One region of the Enterobacter huaxiensis genome, then DNA from elsewhere that is predicted to be linked to it. Evidence: predicted binding sites of a transcription regulator. Region 1 holds the regulator's gene; each other region holds the start of a gene.

Region 1 (3,623 bases):
TAAAAATCCTTTCCTGGGTTGCATTATTTTATTCTCCTGAGGAGGCAGGTGTACGTTGGCCGAGAGTGTAGGGAGTGCAAAGCGGCTTGTGAAACGCTAATATTTGGTAAGTGCATTCAAATTTTTTGCAGGCAGAAAATGTGGTCAGATTATTCTCTTGAAGTTGTGGACGCCGTTGCGCGTAACGGCAGTTTTACCGGCGCCGCGCAGGAGCTGCACCGCGTCCCGTCGGCCATCAGCTACACCGTGCGTCAGCTGGAGGAGTGGCTGGCGGTTCCGCTCTTTGAACGGCGTCATCGCGACGTCGAGTTAACGCCTGCCGGGGCCTGGTTTTTGAAAGAAGGGCGGTCTGTTATCAAAAAAATGCAGATCACCCGCGAGCAGTGTCAGCAGATCGCTAACGGCTGGCGAGGGCATCTCTCCATCGCTGTAGATAACATTGTTAAGCCTGAGCGCACCCGGCAAATGATTGTTGATTTCTATCGCCATTTCTCAGACGTTGAGCTGCGCGTCTCCCAGGAGGTGTTCAACGGCGTCTGGGACGCGCTGGCAGACGGCAGGGCGGAGATGGCCATCGGCGCGACGCAGGCGATCCCCGTGGGCGGACGTTACGCGTTTCGCGATATGGGCATGCTGAGCTGGAAATGCGTTGTCGCAAGCGATCACCCGCTGGCGGCCATGGAAGGGCCGCTCAGCGACGACACGTTGCGCAACTGGCCGTCGCTGGTGCTGGAAGATACGTCGCGTTCGCTGCCCAAGCGCATTACCTGGCTGCTGGACAACCAGCGCCGCGTCGTGGCGCCTGACTGGGAATCCTCGGCTACGTGCCTTTCTGCGGGGCTATGCGTCGCGATGGTGCCGGTTCACTTTGCGCGACCGCGCATTGACGCCGGAGAGTGGGTTGCCCTGACGCTGGAAAATCCGTTCCCGGATGCGGCCTGCTGTCTGACCTGGCAGCAAAATGACGTTTCGCCGGCCATGGCCTGGCTTCTGGACTACCTGGGTGACAGTGAAACGTTGAACAGGGAGTGGTTACGGGAGCCAGATAAACTGGCCCCGTAAAGCCATTAACGACGGTAGTCGCGGAAAGGACCGTCCGCGACGGAACGGCGCTCGATGAGGCGCGGGTGGACTTCAATGGACTGAGACTCTTCGCGCTTGCTGACGATCCTGTCCATCAGCATATTAAACGCCGTTTCACCCAGGGAGTCCTTCGGCTGGTGAATGGTGGTCAGCGCCGGGGTGAAGTAGCGCGCGTTGCGCACGTTGTCATACCCGATAACGGAGATGTCCTGCGGCACGCGCAGACCCAGTTCGTCCGCCGCACAGAGTGCGCCCATCGCCATGATGTCGCCGCCGCAGAATACCGCGGTAGGGCGGTGCTGTTGGGAGACGATCTGCTGCATAGCGCGGTAGCCGGATTCCGGTTCAAAGTCACCCTGAACAATCCAGTTTTCCGGCACGTTGATCAGCGCTTCTTCCATCGCCTTCATAAAGCCGGCCAGACGGCCAGCGCCGGTGTTGCGCTCCAGCGGGCCGGGAATGACGCCTATCTCGCGGTGACCGCGCTCTATCAGATACCGGCCCGCCATATAGCCGCCTTCAAAGGCGTTATCAATGACGGAATCGGTAAAGTCGGCCCGCGCTTCGCCCCAGTCCATCACCACCATCGGGATGTGACGGTACTCTTCCAGCATAGAGAGAACCGACTCCGGGTATTCAGAGCACATGACCAGCAGGCCGTCGACGCGCTTTTGCGCCATCATCGACAGGTAGGCGCGCTGCTTTTCCTGGCTGTTCCAGGCGTTGCCCAGAATCAGGGTGTAACCCTTCTGGAAGCAGTTTTTCTCGACGGCTTCGATGATCTCGGCAAAATAGGCCGCTTCGCTGCTGGTGGCCAGCAGGCCAATCGACTTGGTGTGATTAACTTTCAGGCTTCGCGCAACCGCACTCGGTGAGTAGTGCAGCTCTTTGATCGCGGCCCAGACCGCATTGCGCGTCTCTTCTGCAACAAAGCGGGTTTTGTTAATAACGTGTGATACGGTTGTAGTGGAAACGTTTGCGCGTTTTGCTACGTCTTTTATTGTTGCCATGAAATGTCACTCCAGACCATATCCTAAACTCCTGAAAAACTTGAAGGTAAACGTTTGCCTTCTCTCACCCTTATCACGCAATCTTGAGTTGCGACACGCCGGGAAAACGACACAGGACGTCAGGAGGGGGTCAATGGCCGGTACGCTAATAAATTTAGCGTGGAATTTTGTCCTATCTTGATGAAAAGGGGAAGAGCAAAAGTGGATATCAGTTTAAATCCAGGAAGATTTTTGACGTAAACTGTGTAAAAATGAGCAAGCTCACTTTTCGTAGGGTGATTAAAAGGAGAATAATTGATGAATACCGATCTTAAGTTTTCGCTGACCACCACCATCATCGTGCTGGCTCTGATTGTTGCCGCGGGTCTGACGGCTGTTCTGCACTGATTCAAACGGGGGGAGAGTATTTTCCCTCCGATTTTCCCCGATTGTTACTCCTCCGGCAAAAATCTTTTGCCAAAATGTTAACTTCTCATTTTTTGTGATTGATGTCATGCTTTTGGCTTCTTTGTTCTGTGTCGAGAAATGACACGGCATCCGGAGTTAACCCATGAAAATCAATTTTCCTCTGCTGGCCCTGGCGATTGGCGCTTTTGGGATTGGCACTACTGAATTCTCCCCAATGGGGCTTTTACCCGTCATCGCCAAAGGCGTGGACGTCTCTATTCCGGCTGCCGGTATGCTGATTAGCGCCTACGCGGTTGGCGTGATGGTTGGCGCGCCGTTGATGACGCTGCTGCTCTCGCACCGCGCGCGCCGCAACGCCCTGATTTTCCTGATGGCTATTTTTACGCTAGGCAACGTGCTTTCAGCCCTCGCTCCGGATTACACCACGCTGATGCTCTCCCGTATTCTGACCAGCCTTAACCACGGCGCTTTCTTCGGTCTGGGCTCGGTGGTTGCGGCAAGCGTGGTGCCGAAGCACAAGCAGGCCAGCGCGGTTGCCACCATGTTTATGGGGCTGACCATCGCCAACATTGGCGGTGTGCCTGCTGCAACCTGGCTGGGTGAAGCGATCGGCTGGCGTATGTCCTTCCTCGCGACCGCGGCGCTGGGCATTGTCGCGATGGTGGCACTGTTCTTCTCCCTGCCAAAAGGCAGCGCAGGCGAACGCCCTGACGTGCGTAAAGAGCTGTCGGTGCTGGTGCGCCCGCAGGTGCTCTCCGCACTGCTGACCACCGTTCTCGGCGCAGGGGCGATGTTTACGCTCTACACCTATATTTCCCCGGTGCTGCACGATATTACTCACGCGACGCCGATCTTTATTACCGCGATGCTGGTGCTCATTGGCGTGGGCTTCTCCATCGGCAACTATCTGGGCGGCAAGCTGGCCGACCGTTCGGTGAGCGGAACGCTGAAAGGCTTTTTAACCCTGCTGATCGTCATCATGATTGCCATTCCGTGGCTGGCGCGTAACGAATTCGGTGCGGCCATCGCGATGGTTGTTTGGGGGGCGGCTACCTTTGCCGTCGTACCACCGCTGCAGATGCGTGTGATGCGCGTGGCCCACGAGGCGCCAGGGCTTTCGTC
Region 2 (3,623 bases), 1.3 Mb from region 1:
ACCGAGCGCGTGCGCGTGCAGAATACCGAGCTGTCGGAGTCGGCCCATACGGCGTCGTTCGCCGCTATTGAAGCCGCGCGCGGCGAGACCTCATTAACCTATTTTGAATACGGTACGCTTTCCGCGCTGTGGCTGTTTAAGCAGGCGCAGCTGGACGTGGTGATTCTGGAAGTTGGCCTGGGCGGGCGGCTTGATGCAACCAACATGGTCGATGCCGACGTCTCTGTTGTCACCAGTATTGCGCTCGATCACACGGACTGGCTGGGGCCAGACCGTGAAAGCATTGGGCGCGAGAAGGCCGGTATTTTCCGCGCAGGTAAGCCTGCGGTCGTCGGTGAGCCCGATATGCCGCACACTATTGCAGACGTGGCCAATGAGAAGGGCGCTCGGCTGCTGCGTCGCGGCGTTGACTGGCAGTATGAGGTACAGGATAACAGCTGGCGTTTCAGCGATGCTCAGGGCACGCTGGATAACCTGCCGCTGCCGCAGGTTCCACAGCCTAACGCTGCAACCGCGCTTGCAGCACTGCGCGTCAGCGGGTTGAAGGTGAGCGAACAGGCGATCCGCGACGGTATTCAGAACGCGATCCTCCCGGGGCGTTTTCAGATTGTCAGCGAATCGCCGCGTCTGATTCTGGATGTGGCGCACAACCCTCATGCGGCGGCGTATCTCGCAGGACGTCTCAAATCGTTACCAAAAACCGGGCGCGTGCTGGCGGTTATCGGTATGCTTCATGATAAAGATATCGGCGGCACGCTGGCCTGCATGGAGACTGTGGTCGATAGCTGGTATTGTGCTCCTCTGGAAGGGCCACGCGGCGCCACTGCTGAACAGCTGATGGAACATCTCGGCAAGGGCGAAATTTACGGCAGCGTGGCGCAGGCCTGGCATGCCGCGATGGCGGAGGCTAAACCAGAAGATACCGTGCTGGTGTGTGGGTCGTTCCACACCGTGGCACATGTCATGGAAGTGATGGACGCGGGGAGAACCGGTGGCGAGTAAGTTTCAGAACCGTTTAACAGGAACTATTGTGCTGGTCGCGCTCGGGGTGATTATCCTCCCAGGGCTGCTCGACGGGCAGAAGAAGCATTATCAGGATGAGTTTGCAGCCATTCCATTAGTCCCGAAGGCGGGCGATCGTGATGAGCCGGACATGCTGCCGGCCGCAACTCAGGCGTTGCCCGCTCAGCCGCCGGAAGGCGCGGCTGAAGAGGTACGTGCAGGGGATGCTGCCGCGCCGTCGCTCGATCCGTCGCGTCTGGCCGCGAACAGTAACATCGAGATTGATCCGGTGCCGGTAGAGCAGCCTAAGCCTGTAGAAAAACCGAAACCGGTAGAGAAGCCGCAGCCGAAACCGCAGCGGGATAAAGCTGCCGAGCAGCTGGCTGCTGCCTCAGAAACGCCACCGCCGGCAAAACAGGACGCGGCGCCGACCGGAAAAGCCTACGTTGTTCAGCTCGGTGCGTTAAAAAATGCGGATAAAGTCAACGAGGTGGTGAGTAAACTGCGCGGCGCGGGATACCGCGTTTACACTTCACCGACCACGCCGGTGCAGGGTAAAATTACCCGCATTCTCGTTGGTCCGGATGCTTCGAAAGATAAGCTGAAGGGTTCGCTGGGCGAGCTGAAGCAGATCTCCGGTCTGAGCGGCGTGGTGATGAACTACAGCGCGAACTGATTAGATCTACCCCTCACCCCGGCTCTCTTCCCAAAGGGGCGAGGGGCGGAGTGAGGGAGAGCAGACGTTCAAAGAGACGTCAAAAGGACGGGGGCGTTGAGCATTTTTTCAGCGCCTTTTTTATTTACGCGCGGGAAGGAAATCCCTACGCAAACGTTTTCTTTTTCTGTTAGAATTCGCCCCGAACTGGATGACAGGGCGTTTAATCGTGGGACACATATGGTCTGGATTGATTACGCCATCATTGCGGTGATTGGTTTTTCCTGTCTGGTTAGCCTGATCCGTGGCTTTGTTCGTGAAGCGTTATCGCTGGTAACCTGGGGTTGTGCTTTCTTTGTTGCCAGTCATTACTACACTTACCTGTCTGTCTGGTTCACGGGCTTTGAAGATGAACTGGTCCGAAACGGAATCGCCATCGCGGTGCTGTTTATCGCGACGCTGATTGTCGGCGCTATCGTCAATTACGTGATAGGTCAGCTGGTCGAGAAAACCGGTCTGTCAGGGACGGACAGGGTGCTCGGGATCTGTTTCGGGGCGTTGCGAGGCGTGCTCATTGTGGCCGCGATACTGTTCTTCCTGGATACCTTCACCGGGTTCTCGAAAAGCGAAGACTGGCAGAAATCGCAGCTCATTCCAGAGTTCAGCTTCATCATCAGATGGTTCTTTGACTATCTGCAAAGCTCGTCGAGTTTCTTGCCCAGGGCATAAACCCTGAGATGTGGCTTAACGAGGAAAAGACGAATGTGCGGTATTGTCGGTATCGCCGGTTTCATGCCGGTTAACCAGTCTATTTATGACGCATTATCGGTGCTTCAGCACCGTGGACAGGACGCTGCGGGCATCATCACCATTGATGCACACAACTGCTTCCGTTTACGTAAAGCAAACGGCCTGGTAAACGATGTGTTTGAAGCCCGCCATATGCAGCGCCTGCAGGGTAATATGGGGATTGGTCACGTTCGTTATCCTACCGCTGGCAGCTCCAGCGCCTCTGAGGCTCAGCCTTTCTACGTCAACTCTCCTTATGGCATCACGCTTGCCCACAATGGCAACCTGACGAACGCCCATGAGCTGCGTAAAAAGCTGTTTGAAGAGAAACGTCGCCACATTAACACCACCTCTGATTCAGAAATCCTGCTCAATATTTTTGCCAGCGAGCTGGATAACTTCCGTCACTACCCGCTGGAAGCTGATAACATTTTTGCCGCCGTTGCCGCGACTAACCGCCTGATCCGCGGCGCGTATGCCTGCGTTGCAATGATTATCGGCCACGGCATGGTCGCCTTCCGCGATCCAAACGGTATCCGTCCTCTGGTGCTCGGCAAGCGTGACCTGGGCGATGGCCGTACCGAGTATATGGTCGCCTCCGAAAGCGTGGCGCTGGATACGCTGGGCTTTGAATTCCTGCGCGACGTCGCGCCGGGTGAAGCGGTCTACATCACCGAGAAGGGCCAGCTGTTTACCCGCCAGTGTGCAGACAACCCGGTCAGCAATCCGTGCCTGTTCGAATACGTATACTTCGCCCGTCCGGATTCGTTCATCGACAAAATCTCCGTTTACAGCGCGCGCGTGAACATGGGGACGAAGCTGGGCGAGAAAATTGCCCGCGAGTGGGACGACCTGGACATCGACGTGGTGATCCCAATCCCGGAAACTTCCTGCGATATCGCGCTGGAAATCGCCCGTATTCTGGATAAACCGTACCGTCAGGGCTTCGTGAAGAACCGCTACGTTGGCCGCACCTTTATCATGCCGGGCCAGCAGCTGCGCCGTAAGTCCGTGCGCCGCAAGCTGAACGCCAACCGCGCAGAGTTCCGCGACAAGAACGTCCTGCTGGTGGATGACTCCATTGTGCGTGGTACCACCTCTGAGCAAATTATCGAGATGGCGCGCGAAGCCGGTGCGAAGAAAGTGTATCTGGCCTCAGCGGCCCCTGAAATCCGCT
Region 3 (3,623 bases), 2.3 Mb from region 1:
TCCTCAAGGCGGGAATGGTGTAAAGAGATGTCACGGCGGGCATTGACTGCCCGCCTTGAAGGGGATCAGTTCTTTTCTGGCGGGAAAACGAGGTTCAGCACGATAGCAGTAATACCGCCAGCCGCGATGCCGGAAGAGAGCAGGTTTTTCACCCAGTCCGGCGCAAACTGCAGGATCAGCGGCTGCTGAGACACGCCCAGACCGACGGCCAGCGACAGCGCGATAATCATGATCGCGCGGCGGTTAAGCGGCTCGCGGGAGACGATACGCACGCCGGAGGCCGCGATGGTGCCGAACATGACCAGCGTCGCGCCGCCGAGAACCGGCTCAGGAATGTGTTGCACAAAGCCGCTCACCGCCGGGAACAGGCCGAGGACAATCAGCATCAGCGCCACCACAAAGCCAACGTAACGGCTGGCAACGCCGGTGAGCTGGATCACGCCGTTGTTCTGGCCAAAGCAGGAGTTCGGGAAGGTGTTGAACACGGCGGAAACAAACGAGTTCAGACCGTTCGCCAGCACGCCGCCTTTCAGACGCTTCATATACAGCGGGCCAGACACCGGCTGTTCAGAGACGTCAGAGGTTGCGGTGATATCGCCGATGGTTTCCAGAGAGGTGATCATAAAGACCAGCATCAGCGGCAGCAGAAGGTTCCAGTCAATGCCCAGGCCGTAATAAAGCGGCGTTGGGATAGTGATTAGCGCGGCATTCGTCGGTGCGGTATTTTGCGGCAGCATATCCAGCGCCCAGGCCATCAGGTAACCGGCCGCCATCGCGATAACCAGCGAGGCCACGCGCAGGTAAGGGTTACGCTGACGGTTAAGCAGAATGATGATCGCCAACACCACGCCTGCCAGCAGCAGGTTTTTCGGTGCGCCGAAGGTGTGGTCGCTCATTGCCGCATAGCCACCGCCGATGGAGGTCAGACCCACCTGAATCAGCGACAGGCCGATTATCATCACCACCACGCCGGAGACCAGCGGGGTGATGACGCGGCGCGCCAGGTGCAGAACGCGGGAAATCACCATCTCTGTACAGCTGGCCAGCATGAGCGTGCCGAAGAGTGCCGCCATCATGGTCGGGACGTCCGCGCCGCCGGTTTTGAGCGCCGTGCCGCCCATGATCAGCGGGGCGACAAAGTTAAAACTGGTACCCTGAATCGACAGCAATCCAGACCCTACCGGACCCCAGGCTTTAATTTGAATAATAGAGGCGACGCCGGAGGCAAAGAGGGACATGCTGATGATGTGCTGAGTGTCCTGCGCCGGTAACCCGAGCGCCTGGCAGATCAGCAGCGCTGGCGTTATCACCGCAACAAACATCGCCAGAAGGTGCTGACAGGCAGCGAACAGCGTCTGCGGCAGCGGCGGACGATCTTCAAGGCGGTAAATTAATTCGCTATTATGCTTCTGCGCAACCGGTTGCGCATCAGGAGACTCTACGGTGTTAACGGACATCGGCGGCAATCCCAGGGTGAAAAGCGGGCATTTTATCTGACCACTTGGTAAAAGCAAACGATTGCCAGCGAAAAATATTGTAATAGCCACCATAGGGGTATGGCTTTTCTCATGTTGATGTCAGAAAGTCCCCTACACTTTTCAATATTGAGCTCATGATGAGCAAAAATTGTCCAGGGGAATGCCGCGTGAACAGGCTGCGTGCGCATAACAGGAGCCACCTATGATCCATCTCGATACGTTGACCACCCTTGTTGCCGCAACGCTGGTACTTCTGCTTGGGCGAAAGCTGGTGCACAGCATTTCGTTGCTTAAGAGATACACCATACCTGAGCCGGTTGCGGGCGGTTTGCTGGTGGCCATTGCGCTACTGATTTTAAAAAAGAGCATGGACCTGGAATTTGATTTCGATATGTCGCTGCGAGACCCGCTGATGCTGGCATTCTTTGCCACCATTGGTCTGAATGCGAATCTGGCCAGTCTGCGCTCCGGTGGAAAAGTGCTGGGCCTTTTTCTGCTGGTGGTTATCGGCCTTTTGCTGATGCAAAACGTAATTGGGCTCAGCATGGCGTATCTCCTTGGCCTGAACCCGCTGATGGGGCTGCTCGCCGGCTCTGTGACGCTGCTTGGTGGTCACGGTACGGGTGCCGCCTGGAGCGAGGTGTTTGTTGAACAGTACGGATTTGAAAATGCGATGGAAGTGGCGATGGCCTGCGCCACCTTTGGTCTTATATTAGGCGGCCTACTGGGTGGGCCCGTGGCCCGCTATCTGGTGAAGCACTCTCCCACGCCGCAGGGCATTCCCGACGATAACGTTGCGCCAACCATTTTTGAAAAGCCGGACGCCGAACGCACCATCTCCTCGCTGGTGCTGATAGAGACCATTGCCTTAATTGCTATCTGCCTGACGCTGGGGAAGACGATTGCACAATGGCTGTCAGGTACGGTGCTGGAGCTGCCAACCTTCGTCTGCGTACTTTTTGTCGGCGTGGTGTTGAGCAACGGGCTGGCGATGACCGGTTTTTATCGCGTTTTTGATCGCGCGGTGTCGGTCATGGGGAACGTCTGCTTATCGCTTTTCCTGGCAATGGCGCTGATGAGCCTCAAGCTGTGGGAGCTGGCCTCACTGGCGCTGCCAATCTTCGCCATTCTGGCGGTACAAACCCTGTTCATGGCGCTTTACGCCATCTTTGTGACATGGCGGGTGATGGGTAAAAATTACGATGCGGCGGTCCTGGCGGCAGGGCACTGCGGGTTTGGCCTTGGAGCAACGCCCACGGCGATTGCAAATATGCAGGCCATCACAGAGCGTTTCGGGCCGTCGCATATCGCGTTTCTGGTGGTGCCGATGGTGGGGGCGTTCTTTATTGATATTGTGAATGCGATAGTCATCAAGCTTTACCTGATGCTGCCCATGTTCAGCTGATATTCAAGCGTTAGAATAGCGCTCGGTTTCCGGCATCCAGCGCTCAATTAGCGCTGCCGCCTGTTCGGGATAGCGTTCATGTATATGGCGAGCAAGACGCTGAACTTCGGGGATCATGGCCTGATCGCGCAGTAAATCAGCCACTTTAAATTCGGCGTTACCGGTCTGGCGCGTGCCCAGCAGTTCGCCCGGGCCGCGGATCTCCAGGTCTTTTTGCGCAATCACGAAACCGTCGTTGCTGTCGCGCAACACCTGCAAACGCATCTGCGCCGTTTTCGAGAGCGGGGCTTTGTAGAGCAGCACGCAGTGGGAGGCGACCGCACCGCGGCCAACGCGACCACGCAGCTGGTGAAGCTGTGCAAGGCCAAGTCGCTCCGGGTTTTCGATGATCATCAGGCTGGAATTCGGGACGTCGACGCCCACTTCAATCACCGTGGTGGCGATCAGCAGATGCAAATCACCCTGCTTGAACGACTGCATTACCGCCTGTTTTTCGGCGGGCTTCATTCGCCCGTGCACCAGGCCAACGTTCAGTTCGGGCAGCGCCAGCTTCAGCTCTTCCCACGTTGCTTCGGCGGCCTGCGCTTCAAGCAGTTCCGACTCTTCAATCAGCGTACATACCCAGTACGCCTGGCGCCCTTCGTGGGTACAGGCGTTGCGCACGCGTTCGATAATTTCGCTGCGGCGCGTGTCCGGGATGGCGACGGTGGTCACCGGCGTGCGGCCAGGCGGCAGTTCAT

Evidence for each region. Region 1 encodes PurR, which represses purine synthesis genes. Its sites were predicted from a motif close to CANGCAAACGTTTGCNTG; they were not measured.
Region 2: the regulator PurR is predicted to act here: its motif matches at 1,825-1,842, upstream of cvpA (colicin V production protein).
Region 3: the regulator PurR is predicted to act here: its motif matches at 1,508-1,525, upstream of D5067_RS00525 (nucleobase:cation symporter-2 family protein).

Annotation. Positions count from the first base shown of each region.
Region 1 is NZ_CP043342.1:2,750,595-2,754,217, reverse strand. Features, by position in the region: gene punC (purine nucleoside transporter PunC) at 1-24, opposite strand, end outside; gene punR (DNA-binding transcriptional activator PunR) at 139-1,062, shown strand; gene purR (HTH-type transcriptional repressor PurR) at 1,068-2,093, opposite strand; gene cydH (cytochrome bd-I oxidase subunit CydH) at 2,391-2,480, shown strand; gene D5067_RS13130 (MFS transporter) at 2,644-3,623, shown strand, end outside.
Region 2 is NZ_CP043342.1:1,461,225-1,464,847, forward strand. Features, by position in the region: gene folC (bifunctional tetrahydrofolate synthase/dihydrofolate synthase) at 1-1,002, shown strand, start outside; gene dedD (cell division protein DedD) at 992-1,678, shown strand; gene cvpA (colicin V production protein) at 1,898-2,386, shown strand; gene purF (amidophosphoribosyltransferase) at 2,420-3,623, shown strand, end outside.
Region 3 is NZ_CP043342.1:109,581-113,203, forward strand. Features, by position in the region: gene D5067_RS00525 (nucleobase:cation symporter-2 family protein) at 66-1,457, opposite strand; gene gltS (sodium/glutamate symporter) at 1,681-2,883, shown strand; gene recG (ATP-dependent DNA helicase RecG) at 2,887-3,623, opposite strand, start outside.